3 regions of the Pseudalkalibacillus sp. JSM 102089 genome follow, and region 2 is predicted to be linked to each of the others. Evidence: riboswitches for the same ligand, from Rfam matches in the RefSeq annotation. Region 2 holds a riboswitch; each other region holds the start of a gene.

Region 1 (10,620 bases), on a different contig from region 2:
AAGCTCTGACAGCTTATAACCGAGGTATCGGCGGATTGAAGGCTTATGTAGCAGAAAAAGGAACACCGAAAAGCAGCTATTCAGAAGAGATTCAGGAGATGGCTACCCTTCATGAAATGTAAACACAGCTAAAAAGCACCTTCGTTTCTTTCTCCGAAGAAGCGTAAAGATGGCCACAGCTTTCAAGTCTGAAAGCTGTGGCCATTTAGTGTTATGGAGGAACTTTTTATCCGATTTATGACCAATCAAATTACGGCTGGCTGATAGAATCTCATCAAGGAAATTTACAAATGTTTATCATATAAGGTATACTACATAATGTAAATCGTAATGATTCTTATAGATGGAAGGTTTTATTTATGGCAACTTCTCAAAATATCATTGATCTTCAGAATATCTCTTTTCATTATGGGGATGGATATGTTCTTGAAGACATTACTTTTTCTATTCCTAGTGGAGCATTTGTAGGACTTGTAGGTCCGAATGGTTCAGGTAAATCAACTTTAATTAAAATCATATTTGGACTATTGAAGCCTCAAAAGGGCCAAGTGAATATATTCGGCAAGAAGATGAATAAGTTTCATGAGTGGAGTAAAATCGGTTATGTCTCTCAGAAAGCAAATAGTTTTAATTCAGGATTTCCTGCTTCTGTATTTGAAGTCGTTTCAATGGGATTAGCGAGTAAACTTGGGTTATTCAAATTTATGAAAGCAACACATCGAAAAGCAGTTATGGAGGCTCTCAAACAAGTAGGAATGAGTGATTATGCATCAAGTAATATTGGAGAACTTTCTGGTGGACAGCAGCAGAGAGTGTTTATTGCAAGAGCGCTTGTCAGTAAACCAGAAATTCTTATTCTTGATGAACCTACGGTGGGGGTAGATGCTAATTCAACGAGTGATTTCTATGAACTTCTTGGTAAGCTTAATCAGGAGAATGGCATTACCTTGCTTCTTGTCACACATGATATCGGAACGATTACGGATAAAGTAACGCATGTGGCATGTTTGAATAAAACCCTTCACTTTCATGGTGAAACAAATGAATTTGAACAATTTAATGATCGTGAACTATCTGGATTTTATGGCCATCATGTTCACGTTCTAAGTCACGACCATGATCACGGAGGCATTTAGAAAATGATAGAAGCTTTATGGAAATTTGAGTTTTTGCAAAACGCTTTTTTGGCGGGCATATTAATTGGAATTATTGCGCCGCTACTTGGAGTGTTTATTGTTGTTAGAAGACAGGCATTAATAGCGGATGCTTTATCACATATTACTTTGGCAGGAATAGCTGCTAGTTTACTTCTAGGTAAGTATTTTACATTCTGGCAGGGCGTTAATCCTGTTTATATGGGAATGGGATTTTCTGCAGCGGGTTCGTTATTTATTGAGCAACTGCGAAAAGTGTACAAGCATTTTGAAGAGCTAGCGATCCCCATTACTTTATCTGGGGGGATTGGACTTGGGGTCGTATTCTTATCATTAGCAGATGGATTCAATTCTGATCTATTTAATTATTTATTCGGAAGCGTCATTGCCATTAGTCGAAGTGACTTAATGGCTGTGGCAGTGATAACGATTATTGTCGTACTTGTTGTGATTTTATTATACAAAGAACTATTTTTTCTCTCATTCGATGAAGAGCAAGCAATCGTATCAGGCGTTAGAGGAAAGTGGATTCATTTCATTTTTATTTTACTTGTCGCGTTTGTGATTGCCGTTTCGATGCAGATTGTAGGAGTACTACTCGTTTCGGCGCTTATGACGCTTCCTGTTGCTGCAAGTATTCGAATTGCTAGAGGATTTAAGCAAACAATCGCATACTCCATTATTTTGGGAGAAATTGCGGTGCTTGGTGGACTTGTTCTGGCATATTATCTAGATATTGCTCCGGGTGGAACAATTGTTATTCTATCAGCGTTGATTTTGTTGTTCGTGCTTCTATTCAAAAGATTAAAACAGTGGAAATCTTAACATAATGAGGTGGATATATGAATGTCTCTACAGCATTGCGTATTTTAAAGGATGAAGGTTATAAATACACTGAAAAACGGGAGGATCTCGTCACTCTTTTCGCCAAAGAAAAGAGGTATCTTTCAGCAAGAGATGTGCTGAACCATATGCAAGAAAGCTATCCCGGGATGAGTGTTGATACGATTTACAGAAATTTAACTCTGTTTGCGGATTTAACGATATTAGAGGAGACAGAATGGAACGGTGAAAAGCGCTATCGTCTTAGCTGTTCAACCAATACGCATCATCATCATCTCATTTGTCTGGATTGCGGTAAAACTCGCCAAATAGAATCCTGTCCAATGGAGAACATTCCAGTAGGAGACTCTGAGTTTGAAGTAACAGGACATAAATTTGAAGTGTACGGTCGTTGTGTTGCATGTCAGGCGTATGCCTAAAAGCGGAAGAGCATAATTATGCTCTTCCGCTTTTATTATGGTGCTTAAGCCACTGTTGAGCTTCTGGCCATGTTTCCAATCGAGATACATTAGAAGGCACTGTTCCTTGGTTGTATGGAGTGTCAAAAAGGATCACTGGGATCTCACATTCCTCTGCAATCGCACATGCATTATCGTATTTATCCTCAAAAAAAACGTCAACGCTATGTTCTTTAATGGAATCAATTTTATCATGTTTTCCAATAAGTTCGATATGATGATAAGGGACGCCATTTGATGTAAACCAGTCTTTTGTTGTGTTGAGTAAATGATCCCCTCTTGCACTAATGTAGAAAAGTTCATAATCCAATTTCCATTCTTCTAGGATAGGATGAGCTTGATCCGCGATAAGGGCATTTGCGTAAATTTTTTCTTCATTTGTTTTTAACCACTCAAAAAACTTTTTTTGAGGAATGCCGAGAAGGTTAGCGAGATTGTACTGAGTGATATCATGTAATGATAATTGTTTATTAAATGAAGAATTTAAATAAGGAAGAAAGGTTTTAGGACTTGTTACAGTTCCATCAATATCAAGTCCGAGTCTTTTGATCGTCATAATAAAACTCCTTTTTGATTTGCTCTCTTTTCATCATATCATAGAAAAGAAAGGCAATAAGAAGGAATTGGGATTATCTTACTGATTGAACGAACATATTCTTACACTCACTGACAAATACTAATCATGCTCCACAACAAGGTAAAGTGAGGGATGTATATGACAGAAGACAGACATGATGACGATCTGGACTTTATCGAGGAGCGCGAAGTTCGCAGCGAATCGGAAGAGGAATATCTTGAGGAAGCTGCAGCTGAAGTAGCCCCTGGTGTATTAGACCGTCCTTATTTACAGTCGCCTGAAAATGAACGTCCAACTGCTGAGGAGCATCATGAACACTTTGAAGCTAAAAGACAGGAACAGGATCGAACAGGAGTGGGAGTGGGTGTAGCTGCTCTTGCTTTATCGGTTATTTCCTTGTTCATACTTCCCGTCATTCTTGGAGCAGCGGGAATCGTCGTAGGATTTGTTGCTAGGAGAAAGGGACTAACAACGCTCGGATCATGGGCGATTGGTGTTGGTGCCGCTTCAATGATCATCAGCTTATTCTTCGCACCGTTCTTTTAGTTGAAAACCTTAATAGAAAAGCCAGGCACTTTAAAAGTGCCTGGCTTTTCTTCTTTGATCAAGAAAAAGAATTAAGAGTTAGCTTCAGCTTTCTCTTTTTCTTCTGCCATTTTCTTGTAATGTTCTTCTGCTATTTTGTCGACTTCTTTTTTCAACTCTTCTACCATGGTTTCCTCAGGAACTTTACGGATAATTTCACCATGTCGGAAGAGGAGACCTTCACCACGTGCACCTGCAATACCGATATCAGCTTCACGCGCTTCACCTGGACCATTCACTGCACATCCAAGCACGGCTACTTTAATAGGTGCTTTGATTGTTGAAATGTACTCTTCGACTTCATTTGCGATTGAAATAAGGTCAATTTCGATACGCCCACAAGTTGGACAAGAAATTAATGTGGCTGCATTCGCTGCAAGTCCAAATGATTTAAGAAGCTCTCTAGCTACTTTTACTTCTTCAACCGGATCCGCACTAAGAGAAATACGCGCCGTATTTCCGATTCCTTTTGAAAGAATAACACCAAGACCGGCTGCGCTTTTAACTGTACCTGCAAATAGAGTCCCTGACTCTGTAATTCCGAGATGCAGTGGGTAATTAAAAGAACGTGCTGCCAGTTCATATGCTTCAGTTGCAAGGTTAACATCGGAAGCTTTCATGGAGACGATGATATCGTAGAAATCAAGGTCTTCAAGAATTTTAATATGGTGGAGGGCACTTTCTAGCATTCCCTCAGCTGTAGGATAGCCGTATTTTTCAAGGATTTTTCGCTCAAGTGAACCAGCATTAACGCCAATGCGAATCGGAATGCCTTTTGCTTTGGCTGCTTTTACGACAGCTTCCACTTTTTCGCGACGTCCAATATTACCAGGGTTAATACGTATCTTGTCTGCTCCACCTTCAATAGCTTTTAGTGCTAGCTTATAGTTAAAGTGAATATCAACGACAAGAGGGATATTAATCCTCTTTTTGATTTCAGGGATTGCATCTGCTGCCCTGTCATCTGGACAAGCTACTCGTACAATCTGACAACCAGCTTCTTCAAGACGATTGATTTCAGCAACTGTTGCTTCCACATCGTGAGTTTTGGTTGTTGTCATACTTTGAATAATAACTTCATCGTTACCGCCTATTGTTAAAGGACCTACTTTAACAGGTCTAGTTTGACTACGGTGGGTAATTTCATTCATGCGAAAATCGCTCCTTTTACATGTAGGATTGCTTACCTCATGATTTAGATCGCTTTTATATACTCCCTTGTAGGGAATAAGACTCATCTGTAATACTATCCCATTGTAGCAACTTTAGAGAGCTATTGACAAGAAATAATCATTGAGCAGATGTTTGGTCATAAGTAGGTATCCTATATTCTTTCCCAATTTGTATAAGAGTTGGATGAATTTTATTTAATGTTTCAAAATCGTGAACGACCGTTTCAATCGGAACCGGTATTGAGCCGTTCGCTTTTTCTACTAAAGAAAGAACAGTATCGCCAGCATTTATTTTATAAACCACATAGGGAGAGTTTTTTTCAGGTGACACTACTTCGACTGCTTCTGATACTTCTGAAATAGCTCTGTTATTTGTAAGGGTTCCTGTTGTTAAATCATAATAAGTTGTATGAAGGACAAGCAGAAATAGGGAACTTAACAATAGTTTTCGCATCTCTCGCAACTCCTTCAGAATGATTTCCTTTGTACTACGATATGCTTGTCCTTCCATGATATGACAGATTTCCTAGTGAATTATCTTTTCTTTCGATCGAGTGTCGAGTAGAATACTAAGAGATGGGGAGATTAACTGAGTTACTCTTCATTAGAGCCTCACGTTAAAAGGAGACCAAAAACATGCTTAAAAAAGGATTGCCGTTTTTATTGTCGATGGTGTTAATGATGTCTATTATTCCTATGGTGGTACAAGCGGATGCGAGCGTCGGAGATGTTATCGTTACACTTGGTGAAGATCTATCTGAAGAGCAAAAACAGAAGCTAGTTGATGAAATGGAAGCTCCGGAAAATGCAATGACGGTAACGGTATCAAATGAAGAAGAGCATAAATATCTTGGGAATTATATAAGTAAAGCGCTAATCGGTACCCGCGCCTTATCTTCTTCTTCCATAACCATTGGTGAAAAAGATGCTGGTTTAAGCGTTGACACAAAAAATATTAATTGGGTAACAGATGAAATGTACGCAAATGCTTTAATAACAGCTGGAGTAAAAGATGCTGATGTTTATGTGACAGCACCAATGGAGGTTTCAGGTACGGCCGCATTAACTGGTTTAATCAAAGCTTATGAATTAAGCACAGATGAAGTGATACCTGAGGAGCAAAAACAAGTAGCAAATGAAGAGCTCGTCACTACTGCAAAATTGAGCGATAGTATTGGCGCAGATAAAGCAACGGAGCTAATGACTAAGATTAAGGATGAAATTGCTACAAACCCACCCGAGACGGAAGATGACTTAAGAACAGTTATCAAGCAAATTGCTAACGATTCAGGCATTGAATTGACTCAAGATGAGTTGGATGGTCTTGTTGAACTGTTTAATCGAATGAAAAATCTTGATATTGATTGGGATCAAATGAAAAGTCAGTTGCAGAACGCGAGAGAAAATCTAGACGATTTTTTAAATAAAGACGAGACACAGTCATTTATTCAAAAAATCATTGATTTCTTTATTGCGATTATTGATGGAATAAAAGGGGTATTTCAATCGTAAAGTGACAAGTGACTGAAACTTTCTTCCCTTTTGAACGTATAAGAGAAGAAGGAAAAGGAGGGAGCGAGGATGGAAATTCTATCTTTGCCAGCAGTTGGCTTTCTTATCGTCTTACTTAGCGTGCTATTCTTGTTTGCTGAGTTACTTGTTCGTGTAAAAGGTATTTTTGGATTGATCGGAATACTATTGCTCACATTTTATTTTAGTTTCCATCTTACTTCTTTATCATCAATTCTCTGGATGGGACTTGTGTTTGCTGTTGGTTTAGGCTTAGTTATTCTTGATGGGAAATTACTCAACGATGGTACATTTGGTTTGATTGGATTAATTATGATGGTTACAGCCGTGGCCATTCCTTCTCCAACTTTCCTTTATGGACTTCTCGTTTCAAGTGGTTTTTTAATTGGTACAGCTGCTTCATTCCTGTTTTTGCGTGTTTTCCCCGCACGCTCTATGTGGACGAAAATGACGTTAAAGGATCGGTTAAGCAGTGAAATGGGGTATAATTCCATGAACTCTGAGTATAAGAGTTTAGTTGGAGAATCGGCTATGACAATTACTCCATTTCGACCAAGTGGAACAATACAAGTCAATGAGAAAAAGTATAGCGCCATTTCTGTTGGAAGTTGGATCGATAAGGATACGGCAGTAGTTATTACGTCTGTAGATGGTACGCGTATATTAATAGAAGAGAAAAAAGAAGAAAGTAAACGCCATCCAATTTAAAATGGTCCCCGAGTCATAGATTCGGGGATTTTTTCATATTCTTTTCTAATCCCTTTATCCCGATCTCTAAACTAGGGTTGACATGTTGTTAGATAATAGTTAAGATTTAGAAAATAACTTATCAAGAGAGACCGAGGGACTGGCCCGTTGACGTCCAGCAACCTGCCTGATTGGCAAGGTGCTACTTCCAGCAAAATGGAGTCCATTTTGGAAGATAAGGTGAATTAAGGTAACCTGATCTGTCTTTCCAATTTGGGAAGGCTTTTTTCATTTATAAGCTTCTCCTCATGATTATTACGACAAAGGGAGGTTGCATGATGGGAACGAAAGACCAGAATTTTTCAGACGTTGCTGTACGCATAGAACGAATGCTAAGTTCGTTGAAATTTGGATCAATTACGCTTGTTGTTCAAGATGGGAAAGTTGTTCAACTTGAAAGAAAAGAAAAAGAACGACTTTAATATTGGCGCTGACTAGAGAAACTAGAGGCGATTCTAACCCTAAAGGTTAGAATCGCCTCTTTTTTTAAACTTTAAAATATATTTCCTTGATCGGAATTGGGAGGGTTAGAAATGAATTGGTTCTATGATAATTGGTCGGGAAAGGAACCTGAATTCAACGTTGAATCAGAAACGAAAGGGGCTCTTGAAGTTCTGAAGCGGGCGTATCAAATTTACCAAGATGATATTGTATATGCTTGTAGTTTCGGTGTTGAGGGTGTCGTTCTAATTGATTTGATTTCCCGAATAAACCAGAACGCGAAAATTGTTTTTCTGGATACAGGTCTCCATTTTGATGAGACTTATGAGCTAATTAATAAAGTAAAAGCCAAATATCCATCTCTAAATATTAAGTTAAAGCAACCAAAGGAGTCGGTCGAGGAACAGGCATTAAGTAAAGGAGATGCTCTATGGGAGCGAGACCCGGGACAGTGCTGCAATTTGAGAAAGATCATACCATTGCATGAAGAATTAGATCATGTAAGTGCCTGGATCTCAGGGTTAAGGAGAGAGCAGTCGCCACTCAGACAAAAGACAAATTATTTCAATAGAGATGATAAGTTTCAGGCGATTAAGGTTTGTCCACTTATTCATTGGACATGGAAAGATGTTTGGAGGTACGTGTACGAAAAGGATTTACCATACAATCCCCTGCATAATAAAGGCTACCCAAGTATAGGATGTGCGGTATGCACTGAAAGCGTATTGGAAGGTAGTGATTCTAGAGCTGGGAGATGGGCAAATCAGGAAAAAACGGAATGCGGCTTGCATCTTGATTCAGCACCAAATCGGTGACGGTCATGACAACCTTAGTTATTACGGTGGCTCTCTTTTTTGCTATGAATATTGGCGCTAGTGGAGCTGCGGCATCGATGGGAGTGGCTTACGGGGCTGGAGCGATTAAAAGAAGAAGTGTAGCACTGAGTGTTTGTGCGATTGGGATTGTTGGTGGTGCCACATTAGGTGGAGGTAATGTTATTAAAACAATGGGGAGTGGCATTATACCTTCTTCCGTACTCAGTCTAAAGGTTATCTTGATTATTTTCATTTCAGCTACAACAGCGCTCTTTCTAGCAAATATGATGGGGATTCCATTATCAACAAGTGAAGTTACTGTGGGCGCAGTGGTAGGAGTTGGTATTGCTTACCGTGCTTTGTACTTTCAGAATGTGATGTTCATTATGTTGTTGTGGATCGTTATACCAGTTATTGCTTTTGCTACAGCTCTCAGTGTGGGGAAATTTTTAGGTCTTTTAAAACAAAGAATCAAACTTACTTCAAATTGGCAAAAGCCACTCACCATTTTTTTAATTGTAGCCGGTTTTCTAGAAGCTTTTTCAGCAGGAATGAATAACGTCGCAAATGCGATTGGACCGCTAGTTGGAGCGGGTGTTTTATCCCTTTCTCACGGGGCATTTCTTGGGGGAGCTTTTGTTGCTTTAGGTGCTTTAGTATTTGGTAAACGTGTTATTGAAACGAATGGTTATCGCATCACAAAGTTTTCACTTGGTGAAGGTTGTGCTATATCAGGTACGAGCGCTGGACTTGTGATTGGAGCTTCCTTATTTGGGATTCCGGTGCCGCTTACCCAGATTACCACCTCATCGATCATTGGTATTGGAACGGCTAAAGATGGATTTCAGCTTTGGCAGAAAGATGTCATTACGCGAATGATTAAAGTTTGGGCAGTTTCACCGGTTTTTTCTTTAGTTATTTCTTATAGTATGATCAAACTTTTTTTAGAAAGTGATTTATATACATTAATTGCAATTGGCAGCGTTATTCTAGCGACGCTTGGGTCAGGAAGTTTAATTCGATCGATTCGCTCTCAAAAGGGGACATTACAAGACGAAGGAAGCTTATAATAAATTCAATTTGGAGGGATTAAGATGGCAACAATTAACGCGCATGGAGGAACATTGATTAACCGTTACAAACCTAATACTGAAATTGATGGGATTATTCAAGAAATTGAGCTAGACACTACTGCGTTAAGTGATCTGGAATTAATCGGAACTGGAGCGTATAGTCCGTTAACTGGTTTTCTTAATGAAAATGAGTATACGTCAGTCGTTCATCACCTCAAATTAGAAAGCGGGTTGCCATGGAGCATTCCTATTACGTTGCCAGTTACGCACGAACGAGCTGCTGAGATCGTAATTGGTGATAAAGTGAAGTTAACTAATAATGGGACTGTGTACGGCACAATAGAAGTGGAATCCAAATATACTCCTGATAAGGGAGTGGAGGCGCGCCACGTGTATTTAACAGAGGACAGTGAACATCCAGGAGTGAAAAAATTTTACGATAGACCAGATGTTTACATTGGTGGACCAATTACACTTATTAAAAGAACCGAAAAAGGCAAGTTTGACCGCTATCATTATGATCCATCTGAAACAAGAGATTATTTTGAACGTCAGGGCTGGAAGAAAGTTGTAGGATTTCAAACAAGAAATCCAGTTCATCGAGCGCATGAGTATATTCAAAAGACCGCACTTGAAACAGTGGATGGCTTGTTCTTGAATCCTCTTGTAGGTGAAACCAAATCAGATGATATACCAGCAGAAATTCGAATGGAAAGCTATGAAGTTCTACTTAAGAACTATTACCCTGAAGATCGTGTGCATCTTGGTGTCTTCCCTGCTGCTATGCGGTATGCAGGGCCAAGAGAGGCAATCTTTCATGCGCTTGTTCGAAAAAACTTTGGATGCACACATTTTATTGTGGGGAGAGATCATGCCGGAGTAGGTGATTACTATGGCACTTATGATGCCCAGAGAATCTTTAGTCAATTTACAAGCGAGGAATTAGGAATTACACCACTCTTCTTTGAACACAGTTTCTACTGTGAGAAGTGCGATAGCATGGCTTCGGCCAAAACGTGCCCGCATGGGAATGAGCATCACGTCATTTTATCAGGTACTAAAGTACGTGCCCTTTTACGAAATGGGGAGCAGCCTCCGGCAACATTTAGTCGTCCTGAGGTTGTGGAGGTACTAATTAAAGGAATGAGTGAGAAGACAGTGAACGCATAAGGGGGAGATTTGAGATGACAGTGAACAATAATTTAACCTGGCACGATACAGTGGT
Region 2 (10,620 bases):
TTAATCCAAGAACGATCGATGAACGAGACTCCCTTACAAGAACATGCCAGATAATGTGTCTCGTTTTTACCCCCATTGCTTCATAGGCTTCTACTACTCCACGATCGACCTCAAGAAGAGCAGACTCCATCAACCTTGCGATATAAGGCGCCGTAAAGACAACGAGCGGCACAATCACACCTTTTACTCCAATAGTTGTACCTGCAATCATTTTTGTAAAAGGTAAAATGAAAAACAGTAAAATGATAAATGGAATCGACCTGATCACGTTTATAGCCGCATTTAATATACGGAAAAGAACTTTATTTTCTAATGCTTTTTCAGCTCTAGTTAAAACAAGTAGCACACCAAGCGGGAGGCCAATCAACACTGAAATCAGTAGTGAGATCCCAACCATTTGAAATGTTTCAATAATCGCGTTCCAAATGTCTGCACCCCAAAGATCAATAAACTCCGATACCTTAGCTGACATGAGCTTCCACCTCCTGAACATAGCCTTCTACTACGACGCCACTTTCCTCTAAAAAGGCAACGGCCCGAGCCGTCTCTTCCGCTTCCCCATCTAAATGAACGACTAGCCTACCAAAAGGCTGATCCTTCAGTTGTGTAATGTTCCCTGCTAAAATGGACGGATACACGTCGAACTTCTTACTAACAAGCGCAAGAGCGGGACTACCTGATTTCTCCCCAATAAATGAAAGATTCACGATCTGACCACGCTCTTTCAATCGCGACACAAGCGACTCTGGAAGCTCATCCTGGAATAACGACTGAACAAATCGTTTGGCCGTCGTTGTAGTAGGCTTACTAAAGATATCGATCACTCGCCCCTGTTCAATCACCTTCCCGTTCTCCATCACAGCCACTTCATGACATATTTTCTGGACAACGTGCATTTCATGCGTAATGAGTAAAATCGTGATTCCAAAATCACGATTGATTTGTTCCAATAAAGATAGGATTGATTCTGTCGTATCTGGGTCAAGGGCACTCGTTGCCTCATCGCATAGTAGTACTTCAGGTTCATGAGCAAGCGCACGGGCAATCGCCACACGCTGCTTCTGACCGCCTGATAGCTGGGAAGGATAAGCATCCCGCTTATCCGATAACCCAACGATACCTAAATATTTATCAACTCGCGCTTCAATCTCTTTTTTACGAAGACCCGTAAGCTTCAGCGGGATGGCAATGTTTTGATACACAGTGCCTGTTTTCAACAAATTAAAAGACTGAAAAATCATCCCAATACGCTGTCTTGTTTTTTGAAGCTTTCCAGTAGACAAAGAAGTGAGCTCAATGTCATTGATAAATACCTTTCCATCTGTCGGTCGCTCCAGAAGATTCACCATTCGGACAAGCGTGCTCTTTCCTGCACCACTATAACCGATGACGCCATAGATGCTTCCTTTCTCAACTTCTATGGAAACATCATCAACCGCCTTCGTAATCCTCTCACCGCTTTTATACGTTTTCGTTATATTTTCTAATCGAATCATCGTGCTCACTCCTCTTTCGAATTACCAGGATGCAACTACAGAACCGTTAAATTCGTCCTGGATAAATTGCTTCACTTCATCTGATTGATAGTAGTTCACTAGCTTTTGAATACGTTCATCATCTTTGTTCTCTGTTTGTGTTGCAATCACGTTCACCCACGGGGAATCTTCTGGTTCCATTTCAAGCGAATCTTCTTTCGGTACGCGTCCACTTTCCATTGCAAAGTTCGTATTAATTGCTGCAATCGCAAGCTCACCGAGCTGTCTTGGAATTTGTGAAGCTTCTAATGGAACAAACTCGAGATTGTAAGGATTCTTCTCAATGTCTTTGATCGTTGCTTTAACACCAACGCCATCTTTCAACTCAATAATGCCAGCTTGCTCAAACAACATTAGCGCTCTCGGTTCGCCTGTTGAATGGTTAGGTAAGCCAACTTTGTCGCCTTCTTGCAATTCATCAAGACTCTTATATTTGTCAGAATAAATTCCCATTGGAAAAGTAATCGTAGTTGCTACCTTGGAAAGATCGAGTCCTCTTTCTTTTACATAATCATTCAAATAAGGTTCGTGCTGAAATACGTTCGCATCCAATTCTCCTTCATCAAGGGCTGTATTTGGCATCACATAATCATTAAACGCAATCACTTCAATCTCAAACCCGTCTTCCGCTGCGAGTTCCTTCACCTTATTCATCACATCTTCATGCGGACCAGCCGTTACCCCTACCTTCAGTGGGTCATCTTCTGAACCCCCAGAAGCCTCATTCCCTGAACAACCTGCCAAAAAGACTAAAATAAGTGCACCAAATAGATACAATGATTTCTTCATTTCTCAATCTCCTTTAAAATTCATATAGTAATATAAAGCGTTTCAGCACTAAAACATAAAAGCGAAAAAGTACTTCGACCTGCTAAAATCCCCTCCCAATAAAAAAAACTCCCTCTGTAAAGTACAGAGAGAGTAGTATCATTTCATCATTATCAGCAGTGCTGAACTCTCTCTCATCTTTCAAACGATTGCTCGTTTGCTGGAATTAGCACCTTTCTCACGAACTGAGATGGTTGCTGGGCGTCACAGGGCCAGTCCCTCTGCCACTCTTGATAAGAGTTTTCAATATTATTTAACTATTTTCAATAGTATAGTATCTTTCTCGAAGGGCGTCAAGGGAAGATCTCAAAAAGTGCCTGTCACCGCCCGATATTTGTCGAAAGATTTCTTATTGCCTTCCTTCTAGGTAATTGTCGAACCAGTTTCCTAGATGCTTAAGTCGTTCCACTCGTAGTTCTGGATGACCGCTTCTTGATAAATTATGATCAGAATCTGGGAATCTTACAAACATCGTTTCCTTCCCACGATGCTTTAAAGCCACATATAACTGCTCTCCTTGCTCAATAGGGCACCTATAATCATTTTCGCTATGAAGAATTAAAAGTGGGGTTTCGATTTGGTCCACATACTTAAGCGGTGAATGATGCCATAGCTTAGCAGGGTTTTCATCTAAATCACTTCCAACTTCCCACTTTGTGAAAAAGTATCCGATGTCACTAACACCATAGAAACTTTGCCAATTCGAAATGGAGCGCTGGGTAACCGCTGCTTTAAATCGATCGGTTTTCCCAACAATCCAGTTCGTCATAAAGCCACCGTAGCTGCCTCCCGTCACGAAAAGTTGAGCTTCATCAATAAAGGAATACTTGTCCAACGCGACATCAACACCCGCCATCAAATCCTCATAATCACCTCCACCATAATCTCCTCGGCAGCCATTTACAAACTCTTGTCCATAACCCTGACTACCACGTGGATTCGTATAAAGGACAACATATCCTTTTGCTGCAAGAAGCTGAAATTCGTGCATAAATGAATTACCATACATCATATGCGGTCCACCGTGAATTTCAAGAATAAGAGGATATCCCTCACCTTCCTGATAATCATTTGGTTTCATGAGCCAGGCCTGAATCTCCAAACCGTCTTTCCCAGCGTATGTAAACATTTCTGGTGTCGAGAGCTCCAAGCTTTCGAGAACGTCAGCATTTGATTGAGACAAACACTGTTCATTTACTCGATCGCCATGAAACGAAAGCGTATAAATATCGCCAATGTTAAGTGGATCGCTAATTGCAACAGCCGCTTCATTCGCGCCTGGCAAGTAGTGAAACGCGTAATGGTGCCTGTCACCACCCGTTATTTGTCGAACCGTGCAATCTTCTCCGACAAAATAAACACCAGTGTTTCCTTCTTTACTAGCAAGAAAATAGAGTCCATCTCCATTTTGGCTCCACATCGCACCAGGAGAAGCGCCGCCCCAGTGCATATCTGAAATCAATACATCCGAACACTCTAAATCCACATCCTCTGTTAAACAAGTAAACTCTTTTTTCGCTATATCAACAGTCCAGATTTTATTTAACGTAGCTCCTTCATGCTCAAAGTTATGCCCAATGAATGAGAGCTTCTTCCCATCTGGTGACCAGTTCGGCGTGCTAAAGCTCCCACCTTCACGATTTAACTGCTCAGGCTCTGATCCTTCATTCAGACCCTGAATAAAGATGTCGGCTCGCATGTAGGACCCCTGTTCTTCACATCGATCTCTCACATATACAATGGATTGTCCATCCGGTGACCAGTTAGGGCTAGAATGATTAAATGGTGCATCTGTAAGCCATTCTATTCTCTTTTCACCTGAGGTTACCTCGATCAAGACAACTTGCAAAAAGTTATTGTCAAGAAAACCACTCCCGTCTGCTTTATACTGTAAGTCAGTCACAACGAGAGGCTTACGTCCTTCTTCTTTCTCTTTTGTATCCTTACTTAAAACAAGTAGCGAAGAACCATCGGGTTTCCAAACAGGAGCGGAAACACCACTTTTTAAATCAGATAGTTGTCGCGCTTCGCCACCATCAGTTGAGATAAGCCATATTTGATTTTCTCCTGATCGATTCGAAACGAAAGCAATCGTCTTCCCATCAGACGACCAGCGCGGAGAGTGATCTTTTTTCTCCCCAGAAGCATATGTCCAATCATGCTCAATTCCAGTATCGCGATTTACTATGACTAAATTTGAAGTATATTCTTTGTCCTCATTTATCACTTTCTTTACATAAACAACGTAGCTCCCATCAGGTGAAAGTTGGGGATCACCAACAAAAGTGAAATCATAAAGGCTTTCTTCCAAATTCTTTTGTTTCTTGTCACTTCCAATTTCCATCATCCACACTCCCTTTCTACATCTTCTCTACTTCCATTGAATAGGAAAAAACTCCTGCAGAGCGGGCAAATCTCCCTCTAAATCCATCTCTAATTCTGATTCTAACCATCCCTTCTAAAGTAAAGATCACTTCATCAAGTTTGTTAAAAAGGAGGAAACAACCAAAATACACATTTTTTTCAATTAAAACCAACAAAACAAGAACATACATTCCCTTCATAACTCTTATTCATTGAACTTCCGCTCACTTTCATAGCAATTTCACATCGGTTCCCTGCAATATATCTCATTTTGGTATTTGAATCATCTCATTGTGAGATGTATAATAAAATTAACAAATTGAAAGCGGTTACGAAACAGGGAATGCCGCTTAAAATACAGGGAGGATTTACAATGAGCCAGCAAGCACGAAACCAATTTATTGATCTTTTGTGCGACAAAACGACAATGAACAGAGAAGAAGTTCTGAGAATGTCTGATGCGGAAGTAGAATATTTTCACTGGCTCTACTTTGATGACTCACCAGCGGACTTAATGATGTAATAAATATTTACAGCCCCTGCGGTAACTCCGCAGGGGCTGTTTTAATAGAAAGAATGCGATGTGTCTTTGTTGAGAAAACAGATGTATTTAATAGGGGTCAGGTACGTCACCGGTAACGCACCTGCCCCCTTACCTATCTTCATCCCTCCATCGCAGCCACAAAATCCCCATCCTTCTCCTCAAGCAGTCGCCTCGCTCGATCCGCATCAACTCTCCGCAAAATCATCAGCACCGCTACCCGCGCATCACCTTCTGCCTGTTCACTGTAGCGTGCAGCTTCTTCTTCACTCACTCTCGTTAACTCCTGAATAATCGAAACTGTTCGCTTCCGTAGCTTTTCATTCGATGCTTGAACGTTCACCATTAAATTACGATAGACCTTCCCAAGCTTGATCATCGATGCTGTCGTAATCATATTTAATACCATCTTCTGTGCTGTTCCTGCTTTTAGTCGAGTTGAACCTGTCACCACTTCGGGACCTACTGGTAATTCAATCGGGTATGTAACCATTTTTGAAAGCGACGCACCTGTATTACACGAGATCCCTGCTGTCACTACACCCATTTTATTCGCTTCTTCGATAGCACCAAGCACATAAGGGGTTCTTCCGCTTGAAGCAATACCAATGACTAAATCGTGTGCACATACATGCTTCCGTACATCCTCTCCCCCCGCTTCCCGACTATCTTCGGCCCCCTCGATTGGATACCTGAGCGCTCGGTCTCCTCCAGCAATTATGCCATTCACTAGGTCAGCCGCAACACCAAATGTCGGCGGGCACTCAGAAGCATCTAACACGCCGAGACGCCCGCTCGTACCAGCTCCAAAATAAAAGAGCTTTCCTCCTTTTTTCATCACAGCAACAGCATGATCAACCACTTTCTCAATCTCGGGAAGGGCGGTTTTCACAATTCCAGCTACGCTCCCATCCTCTTCGTTCATCAGCTCGATTATTTCAAGCGTTGAAAATTGGTGCAGATGTTCCGATTTTGCATTACGCATTTCTGTCTTCATCTCATTCACGTCTGTCAACGTCATCTCTCCCCTAGTTTAGCCGTCCATTACGTGATGAGACGACATCAGATTTGCTTTCCGTTCCTCTGTGAGCGGTACACCACAACAAAGTAGCGCACAAATACATGCCCCTACAGCTGGAGATAAGTTAGGATAATACACATCGCTTACCCCTCTTGTTTTCAATTCTTCAAGAAACCCATTTCGAAAGAAGGAGGATTGCATTAGCCCTCCGCAAATCACTAGTTGACTGCCCCTAATCTCGATGGCACGAACTAATTCACTCAAACTCTCAAAAGCTCTCTGAACGATCTTCAACGCCGTTTGATTTTGTCGCTCTGCAAGCTTGATGACCTTCTCAGCAACAGAAGCGATTTTCATACGCGCATAGGAATCCTCATAAATCGCCGTAATTATTTCAGGCGCACCGTTTACCTGTAAGAAGGAAAGGATGTTACTACAAAAAGCTTCGTCCAACATCATTCTTCCATCATGCATCATCGCAACTGTCCGGAGCGCCTTCCGCCCAATATCGTAGCCGCTTCCTTCATCACCAAACAAATAGCCCCAGCCTCCCACACGACGGGAACCATTTGCATCGATCGAATAGGAAATCGAACCAGTACCCGCAATAAGAACGGTCCCTTCCATCGAAAATGTACCGCTTGCAAGCGCACCGTAAGCATCGTTCTTAACTTTGAGAATCCCTTCAAAACTCGGAAGCCTCTCCCTCAGCCATCTTTCCCATCGCTTCTGATCCTCTTCTCGGTCACCCCCCGCCGTTGAAACAAAGATTCCTGCAAGCTTTCCATCTTTTAATCCCGACGTTAATTCCGTGATCACGTGATGAATGGCAGATCGCACCTCTTGTTCTGCGCGAGATTTTAGATTTGTCGAACCAGCCGTACTTTTAGCTAAAATCACTCCGTTTTGATTGCACAATAATCCTAGAGTTTTCGTTCCTCCGCCGTCTATGCCAATGTAGAATCGCTTATTTGATTGCACCTTGAGTAAGTCCTTCCATAAATTGTTTTGATGCGATGAAGAAGAGGACAATCATCGGAAGTGACGCAAGGGTCAAACCGGCAAAAAGGGCTCCCCAATCTGCAGAGTATTCGCCAAATAAGGAAAGCATGCCCACTGGGATTGTCTTTTTCATGTCATCGGTAATAAAAATAAGTGGGAAGAAAAAATCGTTCCAGGCCTGGATAAATTGGATGATCATCACAGTTCCAAGCGCCGGTCGCATCAGTGGTAGCACAACACTCCATAAAATACGAAGGTTTCCCGCTCCATCAATACGGGCCGCTTCTTCTAGTTCACGAGGCATTGTTCGGAAGAATCCTGTCAAAATCAAAATCGACAGTGGAATTCCCGTGGCAACATACATAAAGATCAGTGACCAGAGCGAGTTTAGTAAATTGAGATCTTTCATTAAAATAAACAGCGGCACGATGCCTAGTTTGATCGGAAGCATCATTCCCATCAGAAAGAAAAAGAAGATGATGTTATTCCATACAAACGTGAAGCGTGCGATATAGAAGGCGGCAAGTGACGAGGTAATCAAAATTAATAGAACAGAAACAACGCTCACAAACACGCTATTCATGAAATACGTTGTAAACGGTATGATCTCTAGTAAGTTCCGATACGTATCAAGCGTGAACGTCTTCGGGAATGAGAGTGGACTTGTGAAAATCTCCGCGCTTGTTTTAAAGGAAGAAAGGATCATTAATAGAATCGGATAGATGCTAATGGATGCGATGAGAAAAGCAAATACATAGTAAAACGGTCTCGTCCAAATCGTATGGTTCATAGTATCGCCTCCTTACATGTCCACTTGTTTTTTCTGCATATAGCGTAAATAGAGTGCGGTAAAGAATGAGATAAAGAGAAATAGCACAACCGCAAGTGCTGATCCTAATCCGACTGCCGTTGTCGATCCTCCTGCAGAACCTCCGAATGCGAGACGATAAAAGTAAATCGCAAGCGTATCAGTAGAATGGTAAGGTTCTCCCTGCGATCCCTGCATCGCGTAGACGAGTTCAAACGCTTCAAATGACTGAATAAATGTGAGGACCGTCATAATCATGAACGAAGGAACCATTAACGGAAGCACGATTTTACGTATCATCGACAAACCATCTGCGCCATCAAGCTTACCTGCTTCGAACAGTTCCTTCGGGATCGACTGAAGACCGGCAAGAAAAATAAGGACACCGAACCCAATACCATACCAGCAGTTAACGAGAATAATAGAAATCAAAGCTGTATCTGGATCACCAAGCCACGCTTTTTGAAACTGTTCCAAACCGAGCTTTTCAAGTATCACATTCAGTGCACCGTAGTTTGGATTTAGAATCAGCTTCCAGAGAAAACCGACAACGATGACGGATAGAAGTCGCGGCAGGAAATAAGCAATTTTAAGAAATTCCGATCCCTTCACTTTTTTATAAATAATATAGGCAAGTACAAAAGCAAGGCCGTTCTGGAAAATCATCTGTAGTACAAAATAAAGAATGTTATGGCCAAACGCACCCCAAAATAGTCCCGAAAAAGGCTCCAGCGTAAACAGATCTTTAAAATTTTTCAGCCCAACGAACTCCCCACGTACAATTCCTTTCCAATCAAAAAAGCTGTAGGTTAAGGCGGCAAACAAAGGATAAACGATGAAAAGCCCATATATAATCAGGGCAGGAATCGGGAAAAGGTGGATGGTCCACCTTTTCCAGTTCCTTTCTTTTTTGATTTTCACGATTGAATTTGTAGCTAGTTTCATATTTTCCGCCCCTTATTACTGTAGTGGCTCATACCAGGACTGTGCGCTTTCTTGAATAGTCTTTGCTACTTCCTCCGGTGTACGTTCACCAAGATACATCCCCTGAAGCTCTGTTTCGATCGTCGCTTTTGTGGAAGGATTTCCACCAGCGAAATGAACGAGCATCATGTACGGTGTTGACTGTTCTTCTGCTGCTTTTCCAAGCGCATTGACAAGTTCATCTTCCGACTCAATACCAGGGATTGCGCTGATCATTTTAAATTCTTCTGTGAACATCGTGCCAAACTCTTCTGTTGTCATAAACTGAAGAAATTTCTTCGCGGCATCTTTATGCTCCGAGCTTGCATTGATTGCATACGATCCATCTACCCAAGTTGTAATCGTAGGTTCTTTTCCTACAGCAGACGGCATCGGGAAGAAACCAAGTTCAAGATCAGGATTCATTTCACGTAGCACTTCAATTTCCCAGCTTCCAAGTGGGAACATCGCTGCATCACCTGTAAAGAACATCGTACGAATATCTTCCATTCCAAGACCTTCGTAATTTTCAGGGAAAAATTCTTTCAGTTCATCCATCGCGTCAATCGAACTTTGAAATTCATCACTTGTAAAATCCGTCTCACCAGCTGTAATTTGATCAACAAATTCATTACCACCATAGTGAGCTGGACCAATAATTCCATGCGATAATGATAAGAGCCACCCTTCCTTTGTTCCAAGAGCGATCGGTGTAGTACCTTCCTTCATTATTTTTTCATTTAGCGTCATGAACTCTTCCCATGTTTGCGGTTCTTCAAGACCCATTTCTTCAAACATTTTCTTGTTGTAGAACATTTGCGTCGTGCTCATATTTAGCGGCACACCGTACTGCTTATCATCAGATCCTTTCGAAGCGGCAAGGGTTTCCTCTGGATATTGATCTAGTCCTTCCAGATCATCCAGCGGCTCAAGATATCCAGCATCCGCAAGCTCGATGCCCGGTGTATAAGGGCGAAGGTGAATGATATCAGGACCTTCCCCACTTTGAAGGGCCGTATTTAAGATCGTGTTATACTCCGTATTCTTTGAAGGCTTGAATTCCACGTTAATGTCCGGATTTTCTTCATTAAAAGCATCAATCATTTTTTGATAGCTTGCTTTGTCTTCTGTTCTCCAGCTTCCGATCGTTATCGTAACGCTATCTTCACTTGCTTCAGAGTCTCCCGAATTCCCACCACTTTCTGAGCTACACGCAGATAGAACAAGAATCAACGCTAGAAAACCAGAAAAAGTAAACGCTTTCATTTTATCCAAAATATTTCCCCCTCATTTAATTAGTAAAAGATTCACGAATCAAAGAATGAAGATGAGGTCTAATCTGTCTCATGTTGTGGTTTCTTCCGTAATGCACGATATTCGTTAGAAAAGTGACGATCAGCTCTTTTTTAGGATCAATCCATAAACTAGTACCAGTAAACCCTGTGTGGCCGAAGCTTCCTTCTGACCACCTCCTTCCACATGATAATGTCTTTCCTTCTCCGTCCCACACCTCAAAGCCAAGCCCACGATTTTGTATCACATGCTTTCTAGCATTCCT
Region 3 (10,620 bases), on a different contig from region 2:
CCGTGACAAGGTGCTTCTTTATAGGTAATCCATGCTTCTCCAACTTATCATATATTTTCTCTTTATATTCCTCTAAGGAAATTTGGTTATTTTCGGACACAGGAGGCGCATTTACTAGAATAAAGAGATTATCTCCATCAGGAGAAACAGAAGGGTCTGTTGCTGAAGAATTTGAAATATAGATCGTCGGATCGTCAGGCCATTCTCCCTTAAATAGCGTTTCAAACTCATGACTGTAATTTTGAGCAAAGTATACTTGATGATGTACGAGATCAGGAAGTCTTGTTGATAATCCAGCCATGATGACAAAAGCAGAGATGGAAGGAGATGATCTCTCAATTTTTATGTTAGGCATGGATGGCCGCTCTTTCTCATCAACTAATGCTGGATAGGCTTTCAATAAGTCTCCATTAATAATAACTTTATCTACGTCTAAACGATCAGAAGCCGTTTCAATTTGCTTCGCTTTTTTATTTTCAACATGTATTTGATTCACTTCAGTATTTAAGTGAAAAGTAACACCTAGCTGTTTTGCAGCGGATTCTAGACTTTCAGCAAGTTTGGTGTTTCCCCCCTTAACATAATAAACTCCCTGCACCATCTCAAGATATCCAATCATCGCAAAAGTAGCTGGCGAGAGAAAGGGGGAGGAACCAATATATGTAGAATAGCGATTAAAAGCTTTTAATAAAAGAGGGTGCTGAAAATAGCGTTCATGAAAGTGATTCATTTTCTCAAGCGGTCTCACTTTAATAACTGCACGAAACAATGTAGGAGAGAAGTAATCATTCCACTTTGTAAACATCCTCGGAAAGAATGATGATTTGGATAAATGATAGAGTCGTTCAATTTCTTTGAGATAAGCGGGATAATGATTCGCTGCAAATGAATCAAGCTTCTGTAGTTGCTCTATCATGAAAGACTCGTCTGTGCTCATCATAAAAGATTGACCATCATAGTCTATATTTCTTGTATGATGGTCGAGCTTCATCCACGTGAAATAATCCCTGGGGTTAAGGTTTGTTTCTTCAAATACAGAATCAAAAATTTCAGGCATTGTCATCGTGTTTGGCCCGAAATCAAAGTGATGTGTCCCCAGGTTAACAGGCATCATTTTCCCACCTGCGTATTCATTTTTGTCATAAACGTGTACATTGTATCCTTTGCTAGCTAGCTTAATTGAAGCAGAGAGCCCACCGAGTCCTGCCCCAATAACGGCGATTGTTTTCATGAGTACGTTCTTCCTTTCCAAACATAACCTTTCTGCCTTAAACCTGTGCGCATAGAATGGATCAACAGAGTCATAAACGCGACAGCACTTAGTGGCATGAGGAGCGATAACGTGACTCTTTGATTCGTTCTTATATCAATCCATGCTTTTTGAAGCACGATTAGAACATAGGGGTAAAAGAGTGCGACTATAAGTGAACCTGTTATTGCTGTATAAAGCCCTGCAAGTAGTAAAATAAGAGGACCGAGATAGAAAATGCCATAAAAGATAAAGAGGATCCATATTAGGAAACGAGAGCGCCCGAGACCTGGGAAAAGGTTTTTGGTGAAACCATTCCACACTTCGCGATTCGTTTGATACATATAACAAGTGACCACATTTGTTATATTGGCAATAATAACTCTTTGTCCTTTTTTCTTAAATGTTTTTGCTAAATCAATATCATCAAGGAGTGTGGCGCGAATCCCTTTATGACCACCAACTTGTTTGTATGATTCCGTATGAACCATTATAAATGCCCCATGAGCAGCGGTGAAGGAGGGTAGGTTCGTCCAATTAGCTGGTGCTAATGGAAGATGGAAATGAACGACAAAATGCTGAAGTGGTACAAGAAGCTTTTCAAGAAACAAGCTTACAGGAAAAGCAGGAAACCCTGTTATCATGGAAGCCTCCCGCTTTTTCATTAATAAGAGTGCAGCTTGAACCGCATTTGGCGACAGTCTTAAATCTGCATCATTAAACAGTAGGTATTGTCCTTTAGCATGTTCACTTAGTTGATGACAAGCATATACTTTCCCAGTCCAACCTTCAGGTAGATCTTTACCACGAATAATCGTAAATCTCGGATCATTTTTTGTTCCTTCATACAGTAAATTCAATGTTTGATCACTAGAGTGGTCGTCAAGTAGAAGAAATTCGATATTTTGATATGTGAGTTTTTTTAAACTTTGAAGGAGTTCTTCAACGTTTCGTTCTTCATCACGAAGAGGGATAAGAATGGATACTCGACCATTCTCATCCCCCTGAATACTTCGATTTGATAGACGTGGCATGAAGAGTGAATTGATGATCGTCCACAAGACAAACGCTGTAAGAATGCTAATATAAATGAGCAACATTAGACGGTCACCTCTCCCGCTGTAGCGCGTCCATTTTGCTTCGCTTTTTTCTTATAGGTAATTAGCAGAAGCAGTGTAGGAATCGATGTTACAAAGACCGCAAGCCAAAGTCCATCAAGCAGAGCAAGGAAAATAAACATCCCCATGACCATACCAAATAACATGGCCATTCGATGCTTCCATTTAATGAAAGAAGTCCTATTTGGAATCTTATTCCTCATATAGAGAGGATAGAGTAAGACGTGGAAGAAAAGGGATACCCAGAACCAGCCCGTGAAATTTTGGAAAGGAACGTTATAATAAACGCCGTTTCCGTCCCATCCCCAATAACCCTTCACTAAATAGGCGACGGGATCAATGATTAAGTCAATTAAAACGGCAATAAGGGAGCCTAAAAGGGAGTAGACGACCCATCTTATGATGCCGTGATTTAGTTTTTCCGTCATTTGAAGCGATAGCACATGAGTAACGGCAATCACCATAATCCAAGCAAAACCAATTCCTATTGGAACGTCAGCTAATTTAAACCCAAAATCACCGGAATAATCATATTTTCCAAAGATTAAACCATAATGAACGCCTAAGCCCTCTGCGATCATGCTGAAAGCAAAGATAAAGGAGGCTGTTGAAAGCCCCCGCAAAGCCCCAAACGTTCGTACAAAATAAAAGGTGCCTAATATTCCACAGAGTATAAGAAAGAAGGCATTTGCCCAGTTAAGAAACGATGGAAGTAGGTCGAAGCCAACAAGGATCAACCCACAGCAGTACCAAAAAATAAATAGTCGAAAGATTACATTATCCCATCTCATCATGTTGCGAAGTCCCTTTCTTAGCCAGTTTGTTCATCTTTCAATTTCTGATCTTCCGCAATTAAATCTGCAGTTAACTGACCTGAAAGTGTAACCATTGGTACGCCACCACCTGGATGTGTTGAACCACCTACAAAGTACAGATTATCAATTAGTGAACTTCTAGATGGTATTTTAAAACCGCCGTTCACTTTACGATCCGTTGCTACACCATAGATAGAGCCACCGTTAGAACCATATAAACTCTTAATATCATCTGGAATGAACTGATATTCGAATTCAATTGATTCGCGAAGACCTGTCATACCCATTCGTTCTAATTTATCTAGGACGATTTCACGGTATCTACCGCGATGTTTCTCAAAGCTCTCACCAGGCTCTAAAGGAGGAACATGTGTTAAGACAAAGAGATTTTCTTTTCCAGCCGGTGCCTGAGTTGGGTCAGATTTTGATGAGACACCAATATAGACAGTTGGGTCGTCAGCAGGGACGCCTTCATCAAATATTTGTTTGAATTCTAGCTCGGGATCTTTCGAGAAGAAAAAGTTGTGGTGTTGAAGGTGATCAAACGTCTTATTTACACCTAGTAACAACACAAGGCCCGAAACGGTAGGAGTATATTTTTTCAATTCATCTTTCACTTTTTCAGCCCCAGGTTCTCCTTTAAGAAGCGTCTCGTGGGCAGGGATGCCTTCAAGATTACTAACGATTAAGTCTGCCTCCATCATCGTCCCATTCGCAAGTTTTACACCAGCTGCTTTTTTGTTTACGGTGAGAATCTCAGCGACCTCTGTATTGACTTGTACGTCCACACCTAGCTCATCAAGTAGCTTAAGCATTCCTTCTGCTATGTTATACATACCGCCTTCAACATAATAAATACCAAGGCCAAGCTGCACATAAACTAGTTGTGAAAGAATGGCAGGGGAATGATAAGGTGATGAGCCAATATACATAATAAAGAAGTTAAAGAGCTGCTGAAGATGTTTATCATCAAGATATTTTTCCGTTGCCTGATTCATTGATTTCATAGGGTTCATTGTGAGAAGGTCTTTAAATGAATGCAGTTTTTGCAAATCTTGAATGCCTGATAAGCTTTTTTTGTAAAAGCTTTTTAAGCTTAAATCGAACATCGTTTTGCAATAATCTAAATAGGAGAGGAAGTTGGAATAATCTTTTTCTGAGCGCTTATGTACTTCAGATAACATAACAGCAATATCACTTGTTACATCAATCTGGGCGCCATCTTCGAAGAAAGTTCTCCATTGAGGTTCAATACGTTTAATGGTCATATAATCGTTTACATTTCGGTTTGCGCTTTTGAATAGCTTCTCAAGGACCCACGGCATTGTTAGAATGGAAGGACCGGTATCGAATTTAAACCCCTGGCCGGAACGTTTGTTTAATTTGCCGCCAGCGCGCTCATTTTTTTCCAGTATGGTAACCTGATGTCCATCGGCTGCCAGACGAATAGCTGCCGAAAGACCTCCGAGTCCAGCGCCAATAACGATTGTTTTTTTGCTCATTCCATCTCCTCCTTCATCGAATTAACTTCAAGCGTCGACATTTATACACTGTAATTGTATAGTGTGGGTATAACCTTTGTAAAGGAATCATAACGCTGTTACAGTGTATAATAGGTTTCCTGACATAATAATTACCTAATCTTGGATATGTTAAACAATTTTGAAACGAGGAATGTGTATGCAGGTCATCCACTTATCGATCGTAGGGTTAATCTTAGTGAATATTTTTGCCTGGCTGATCATTCATGTTTCTATCTCTTATATTTGCCTTCGGTTGCCAGATTCCTTTTATGAATCTAAAAAATCAATGTTACAAAATAAGAAATGGGAACTGAAAGTGTATGATCGTATCCAGATAAAGAAGTGGAAAACAATACTACCTGATGGGGGAGATGTGTTTAAAGGAGGATTTCGGAAGAAAGAACTCAAAACGCTCACTTCTTCTTATATAAGGAAATTTATCTTAGAGACAAGACGTGCAGAGGTGACTCATTGGCTTCTCATACCACCTTCATTCTTGTTTTTCTTATGGAATCCTTTGAGTATTGGTTTAGTAATGGTTGGGTATTCTTTAATAGTTAATCTTCCATTTATTCTTATACAAAGGTACAATCGACTCAGGTTAAAACCATTATTACATCGACAGTTGAAAAAAGAGCAGCGCAGGGGGAATTCCATTGGAACACTTGGGGTTTGATCAAACCGAAAAAAGAAAGAACGAACATATTGATATTTGTCTAACGGAAGACGTGGAAGGACAGGGACTTACGACGGGGTTAGAAAAATATCGTTTTAAGCATAATCCACTACCAGAAATTGATTATAATGAAGTCGATATTTCCACTCAATTTCTTAATAAGAAATTGAAGACGCCATTTCTGATCAGTTCAATGACGGGGGGTACAGAGCGATCTTGGGAGATTAATAAACGTCTTGCCAAAGCTGCTGAAGCACATGGTTGGGCGCTTGGTGTAGGCTCAATGCGTGCAGCTATTCAAGAATCGAAATCCGCTTATTCATTCGACGTAAGAAAACATGCACCAACCATTCCTATACTAGCTAATATTGGAGCTGTTCAACTCAATTATGGTTTTACAGTAGAAGAGTGTAAGAGAGCGATTGACTTCATTCAAGCTGATGCGCTTCTGCTTCATTTAAATCCATTACAAGAAGTATTCCAACCTGAGGGTGATACAAATTTCCAAGATTTAATCGATAAAATTCGAGAAGTAGCAAAAGCGATCCCTGTTCCACTCGGTATTAAAGAGGTTGGCATGGGAATCGATGCGAAGAGTGCTCAGCGTCTTATAAGTGCAGGTGCCAGTTTTATTGATGTTGCTGGAGCGGGTGGAACATCCTGGATTCAAGTTGAAAGTTTTCGTTCCCATCAAACATTAAGACAACAAGCTGCCGAAGCTTTTCAAGATTGGGGTAATCCGACAGCTGATTGTATTATTGATGTAAGGAAACAGCATCCCGATGTCCCGATGGTTGCAAGTGGCGGACTAAAAAATGGTGTAGATGCAGCTAAAGCTATTGCTCTCGGTGCGGATGTGTCTGGATTTGGTAGGGCATTACTTGAAAATGCGGTAGATGATAGTGAAGAAGCGCTATCAGATCAATTAAAGCGAATTGAGTTCGAATTACGAACGGCTATGTTTGGAATTGGAGCTGCATCGATCAATAGATTAAAATACAATAGCGCATTAAAAAAGAAATAGTCAGAGCACTGAGCTCTGGCTTTTTTGTATGAATAAGTTAAGGAACGATGTTCAATTTGTCTTATTTAACCCATATGGCACCATTGAATTCGAGCAACTCCACTTGCTCATATGAATGAGGAATCAACATTATCGGTTCCCGTAGTATAGGTCGTTCTCTAGAGAGCAAACTAGAGCTTAAGGAGGGCGACGCTAATGGCCTGGTTATCCATTTTTCCGTTTATCGTTGTCATTATCATTGCGATGAAAACAAAACTAGTGATCCCAGGATTAACGGCGGGTTTGCTAACAGCATCATTTATATACAAACCTGGATTGATCATTGGTTTACAACAGTTCTATGAATTTATAATGACTGGTTTGAAAGATGAAAATAATGTTAAAATCGTCCTTTTTCTATATATGTTTACGGGCTTAATCGGATTGATGAAATATACTGGTGGGATAAAAGGATTTGTTCAAGTTGCCTCATCCAAAATCAACTCAAAAAAAGGAGCGTTATTTCTGACGTGGGTGTCAACGCTAGGAACATTTAGTGCTCCTAGTTTCCGCATTGTAACGGTAGCCCCAATCATGAAAGCTCTTTTAAATAAAGTGAAAATCACTCCTCAGGAGCTTGGATTTGTGATAGAAACGACAGCAACACCAGTCATTGTCTTAATGCCAATTGCTACCGCTTTTGTCGGCTATATGTCATCTGTTGTGCAGCTTTCACTTAAGGCGGAAGGTATTGAAGGAGATGGCTATCGTTACTTCCTTCAAAGTATCCCTTATAACTTTTTTTCGATTAGTATTTTATTGATTGGCTTTTATTTGAGTTTTTTCCATCATCGAAAAACGCCTGCTACAGACGCAGGTAATGTGGAAAAAAAGCTTGATGATCAATGGGAAGATTGTCATCCAGCAGTGGCGAAGGATCTTCCTACGAAACCGATGAATTTATTAATACCTCTTGGAGGAGTTATTCTCCTAACACTTCTTCTCACATATTGGAGTGGTTATCAGAAGGGGTTTACTTCTTTAATCAAGGCGTTTATTGAAGCAGATGTGCTCGACGCGATGGTCTTTGCACTTCTCACTACAGTACTTTTAACGTTCGTTTTCTATTTATTTCAACGTTTTTCTTTAAAGGACCTTGTTACTTATTTTATCGAAGGGGGTAATGAGATGATGCCGGTCATCGTCTTGCTTACTGTTGTTTGGGGCTTAGCAGCTTCAACAGAAGCTCTTGGCTTCTCATCTTTTGTTACCTCAAACCTTGATTGGATTCCTACTTTATTTGTACCACCAGTCTTATTTCTCGTTGGTGCGTTTATTTCATACTTTATTGGCTCATCATGGGGCACATGGGGAATTTTAATGCCGCTTGGTATTTCATTAGGGTATTCTACAGGAGCAGATCTCCCTGTTGTCATTGGAGCTGTGTTTGCGAGTGGGACATTTGGCGCATTTGCTTCTCCGCTAAGTGACAATACGAATACAGTTGCGAGGATCTTGCAGTTGAATCCTATGACATATGCGAAATTTAAGCTTGGCCCAGCTTTATTAGCGGCGGGATTAACTGCAGCTGGCTACTTTGTTATCTCTTTTGTAATATAATTATTTTTATGAGTACTTTTGTATTGACATCCGTTTTAAAACCATTTATTATTGGGACTAACTTAATAATCCTTTGTTTAAAGGATCTTCTTATTCAGAGAGGTGGAGGGACTGGCCCTTAGATACCTCGGCAACGGACCTATGAACTTGTGTTCAATTGGAACCGTGCTAATTCCTGCGACGAAAGTCGAAAAATGAGAAGAGGCTCGGTCTATCCAAACCCTCTTCTGTTCGAGCAGATGAGGGTTTTTTTATGCACCCTCATTTGGAAATATGTTTTAGTAGAGGGAGAGACTGATATTGCATACACTAATGGATAACGAAGCAAGAAAACAACAGCTTATTAAGACCCTTCTCTCACAAGGGATATATAAGAAGGGTGAAAAGCAACTTTATATGTTATCACTAAATGAATTAGAAAACATATATGCTCGATCAAATAAAACCATACAGAGAAAAGGAAACGGAGTGGTCACAGTGGAACAAGCAACATTTGCAGCAGGGTGCTTTTGGGGAGTAGAAGCGCTATTTCAACAATTGAACGGTGTTATTTCAACTTCAGCAGGGTTTACAGGAGGAGAGACGATTAATCCAACTTATGAAGATGTTTATTCTGAATTAACAGGCCATGCCGAATCTGTCCAAGTTGAATATGATCCTTCGCTCATTACTTATGAAGAACTTATAGAAGTTTTCTTTGAAAATCATAATCCAACCTCTTTAAATAAACAAGGAGAAGATGTCGGAACACGCTACCGCTCAGCGATTTTTTACCATTCAAATGAGCAGGCAGAAATAGCATTGATTGCGAAAGAAAAACTCGAGCGATCCGGACGCTTCAAAAAACCAGTTGTGACGCAAATTGTACCAATCACTTCATTCTATCGAGCAGATGAATATCATCAAAGCTATCTTGCAAAGCGTGGACAGTCTTCTTGCAAAATTTCATAATAGAAAAAAGCCTTCCCTCATCGTCATGAGGGAAGGCCTTTTTTAGTTAATCACCTTGATTGACACCTATTTGGTCAATATAGACTTTTCCTTTCTCTGATTCATTAAATTCAAATGTAAGAGCATTCATCTTCTTCGGATTAAAGGCATCGTTTGCTTCTAAGAATTGCTGCATCGGGATATTAAAGGTTTGGAGAACCGGTTCAGTAGGTTCACCATAACGTCCTTCTTCGAAGTATTTTGTTTTTGTGTGTAGAATAGGAAGAACACCTTGCAACTGCATGACGTCACTCAGCTTAACACTAGCGGACGCTCCGTTATCTGAACTAGCCGTGATTGTGAAATCAACAGGTTGCTGGTCAGATGGATCTGAAAGGTTTGCTGCTGTGAATGTTAATGAACTGTTCATTGTATAAGCAAATGGATCCTGAAGGGCTTTCTTGAAATTTAATTTGTACGTGCCGTTCTTTGAATAGGAATGATCCCATTTCAAAAAGACCCCATGAGTACCTCTTTCTTTATCGCGTCGAAATTCAAGCTCTCCTTCATACCATTGCAGCAAGCTATTAGCCTCTATGGTGATATAAGGAGAAGTTGTTGTTGTGACATCAACGTCCTCCTCAAAAGTGCTATAGATATGATACGAAGGATCTTCGTATTTACTAATGTATGTTGTATCAGGTAGCCATTCGAGAGCATAGCGATAATCCTCAAACATCGGTTGATAAGACTCATTTTGATGAAGCGTCGCTTCAAGAAATCCAGCAACATATGTGCGGGCTATTTGTCGTTGTTCAGTGCCTTTAAGAAGAGGCTCTTTATTTAATAAAAGCGTGAAAGGGAAATACGTATCGTTTTCTCCCCACGTTGTGTTAAATTGTCCGTGATTGGCGCGATCAATATAAAGGGCTGCTTTCATAGCTTCTTTTCTGCCAGTTAAATCAATCCCATTATACTGTCGGTCGCCTTCGAATTCCGATAAATCACTATCATAAGAACCTTGAAGCAATAAATAATTGACATCATCCACTTCGATTTTTCGATCTGAAAGTGTTTGATAATCCGTCGGTGCAAGTGCGATAACAGATTCAATATTATAATGGAAATCAAAAGTCATGTTTCCGTTATTTGGATAACGATCAAGGTCATTGAATTTTGCTGCTAAAATGGCAGCTTGACCACCGCGAGAATGACCTATTAAAGCAATTTGATCCATATTCACTTTGTTGAATAATGGATTATCTTTTTGAGACGATAATTTCTCCATTTCTTCAATATGTTTAAGCAGCAACCAGGCGCGTCCATTAATGTCTCCTGCGAGGCCTCCAGACCATGATGAATTGAAGAAGTTCTCATCTACTGATACTGTTAAAAAGCCACGACTAGCGAGTAACTCTCCTAAATAATTGTAGCCTTCATCTGAGAAGTCCTCCATCTTATGGTTTCCATGGACAATAAGGACAAGGGGGAAAGACCCTTGTCCTTTGGGCACCCATACACGTCCATTTAGTGGCACATTGGTGTCTTTAAAGCCCCAGAACCACTCACGTTCTTTGGACCATTCTCCAATCATACTTGAAGCGTTAACTGACATCGTTTGAATATCAACTTGCTCTCCAAATTCAGGACGTTGCTTATCCTTACCACTTCCATATGTATAAGTAG

What was found. A riboswitch is a leader RNA that binds a small molecule or an ion and turns the genes downstream of it on or off. The one in region 2 is predicted to bind S-adenosylmethionine.
Region 1: another riboswitch for S-adenosylmethionine. It lies ahead of ABVF21_RS11915 (YezD family protein); the one in region 2 lies ahead of ABVF21_RS05475 (MetQ/NlpA family ABC transporter substrate-binding protein).
Region 3: another riboswitch for S-adenosylmethionine. It lies ahead of msrA (peptide-methionine (S)-S-oxide reductase MsrA); the one in region 2 lies ahead of ABVF21_RS05475 (MetQ/NlpA family ABC transporter substrate-binding protein).

Annotation. Positions count from the first base shown of each region.
Region 1 covers NZ_JBEWYW010000004.1:243,312-253,931, forward strand. Annotated here, with positions in the region: gene ABVF21_RS11865 (lytic transglycosylase domain-containing protein) at 1-122, shown strand, start outside; gene ABVF21_RS11870 (metal ABC transporter ATP-binding protein) at 360-1,136, shown strand; gene ABVF21_RS11875 (metal ABC transporter permease) at 1,140-1,979, shown strand; gene ABVF21_RS11880 (Fur family transcriptional regulator) at 1,997-2,416, shown strand; gene ABVF21_RS11885 (hypothetical protein) at 2,433-3,011, opposite strand; gene ABVF21_RS11890 (hypothetical protein) at 3,171-3,578, shown strand; gene ispG (flavodoxin-dependent (E)-4-hydroxy-3-methylbut-2-enyl-diphosphate synthase) at 3,650-4,768, opposite strand; gene ABVF21_RS11900 (hypothetical protein) at 4,908-5,243, opposite strand; gene ABVF21_RS11905 (DUF1002 domain-containing protein) at 5,426-6,301, shown strand; gene ABVF21_RS11910 (NfeD family protein) at 6,371-7,027, shown strand; SAM riboswitch class I at 7,143-7,248, shown strand; gene ABVF21_RS11915 (YezD family protein) at 7,345-7,488, shown strand; gene ABVF21_RS11920 (phosphoadenylyl-sulfate reductase) at 7,600-8,322, shown strand; gene ABVF21_RS11925 (inorganic phosphate transporter) at 8,328-9,392, shown strand; gene sat (sulfate adenylyltransferase) at 9,417-10,565, shown strand; gene cysC (adenylyl-sulfate kinase) at 10,580-10,620, shown strand, end outside.
Region 2 covers NZ_JBEWYW010000002.1:152,549-163,168, forward strand. Annotated here, with positions in the region: gene ABVF21_RS05465 (methionine ABC transporter permease) at 1-472, opposite strand, end outside; gene ABVF21_RS05470 (methionine ABC transporter ATP-binding protein) at 462-1,496, opposite strand; gene ABVF21_RS05475 (MetQ/NlpA family ABC transporter substrate-binding protein) at 1,518-2,324, opposite strand; SAM riboswitch class I at 2,495-2,603, opposite strand; gene ABVF21_RS05480 (S9 family peptidase) at 2,713-4,707, opposite strand; gene ABVF21_RS05485 (BH0509 family protein) at 5,101-5,250, shown strand; gene murQ (N-acetylmuramic acid 6-phosphate etherase) at 5,390-6,289, opposite strand; gene ABVF21_RS05495 (N-acetylglucosamine kinase) at 6,302-7,270, opposite strand; gene ABVF21_RS05500 (carbohydrate ABC transporter permease) at 7,257-8,081, opposite strand; gene ABVF21_RS05505 (carbohydrate ABC transporter permease) at 8,094-9,044, opposite strand; gene ABVF21_RS05510 (ABC transporter substrate-binding protein) at 9,060-10,328, opposite strand; gene ABVF21_RS05515 (serine hydrolase domain-containing protein) at 10,354-10,620, opposite strand, start outside.
Region 3 covers NZ_JBEWYW010000001.1:296,480-307,099, reverse strand. Annotated here, with positions in the region: gene ABVF21_RS01375 (phytoene desaturase family protein) at 1-1,231, opposite strand, end outside; gene ABVF21_RS01370 (glycosyltransferase) at 1,228-2,349, opposite strand; gene ABVF21_RS01365 (carotenoid biosynthesis protein) at 2,349-3,161, opposite strand; gene ABVF21_RS01360 (phytoene desaturase family protein) at 3,179-4,684, opposite strand; gene ABVF21_RS01355 (glycosyl-4,4'-diaponeurosporenoate acyltransferase) at 4,863-5,381, shown strand; gene fni (type 2 isopentenyl-diphosphate Delta-isomerase) at 5,362-6,405, shown strand; gene ABVF21_RS01345 (Na+/H+ antiporter NhaC family protein) at 6,601-8,004, shown strand; SAM riboswitch class I at 8,092-8,205, shown strand; gene msrA (peptide-methionine (S)-S-oxide reductase MsrA) at 8,305-8,955, shown strand; gene ABVF21_RS01335 (hypothetical protein) at 9,002-10,620, opposite strand, start outside.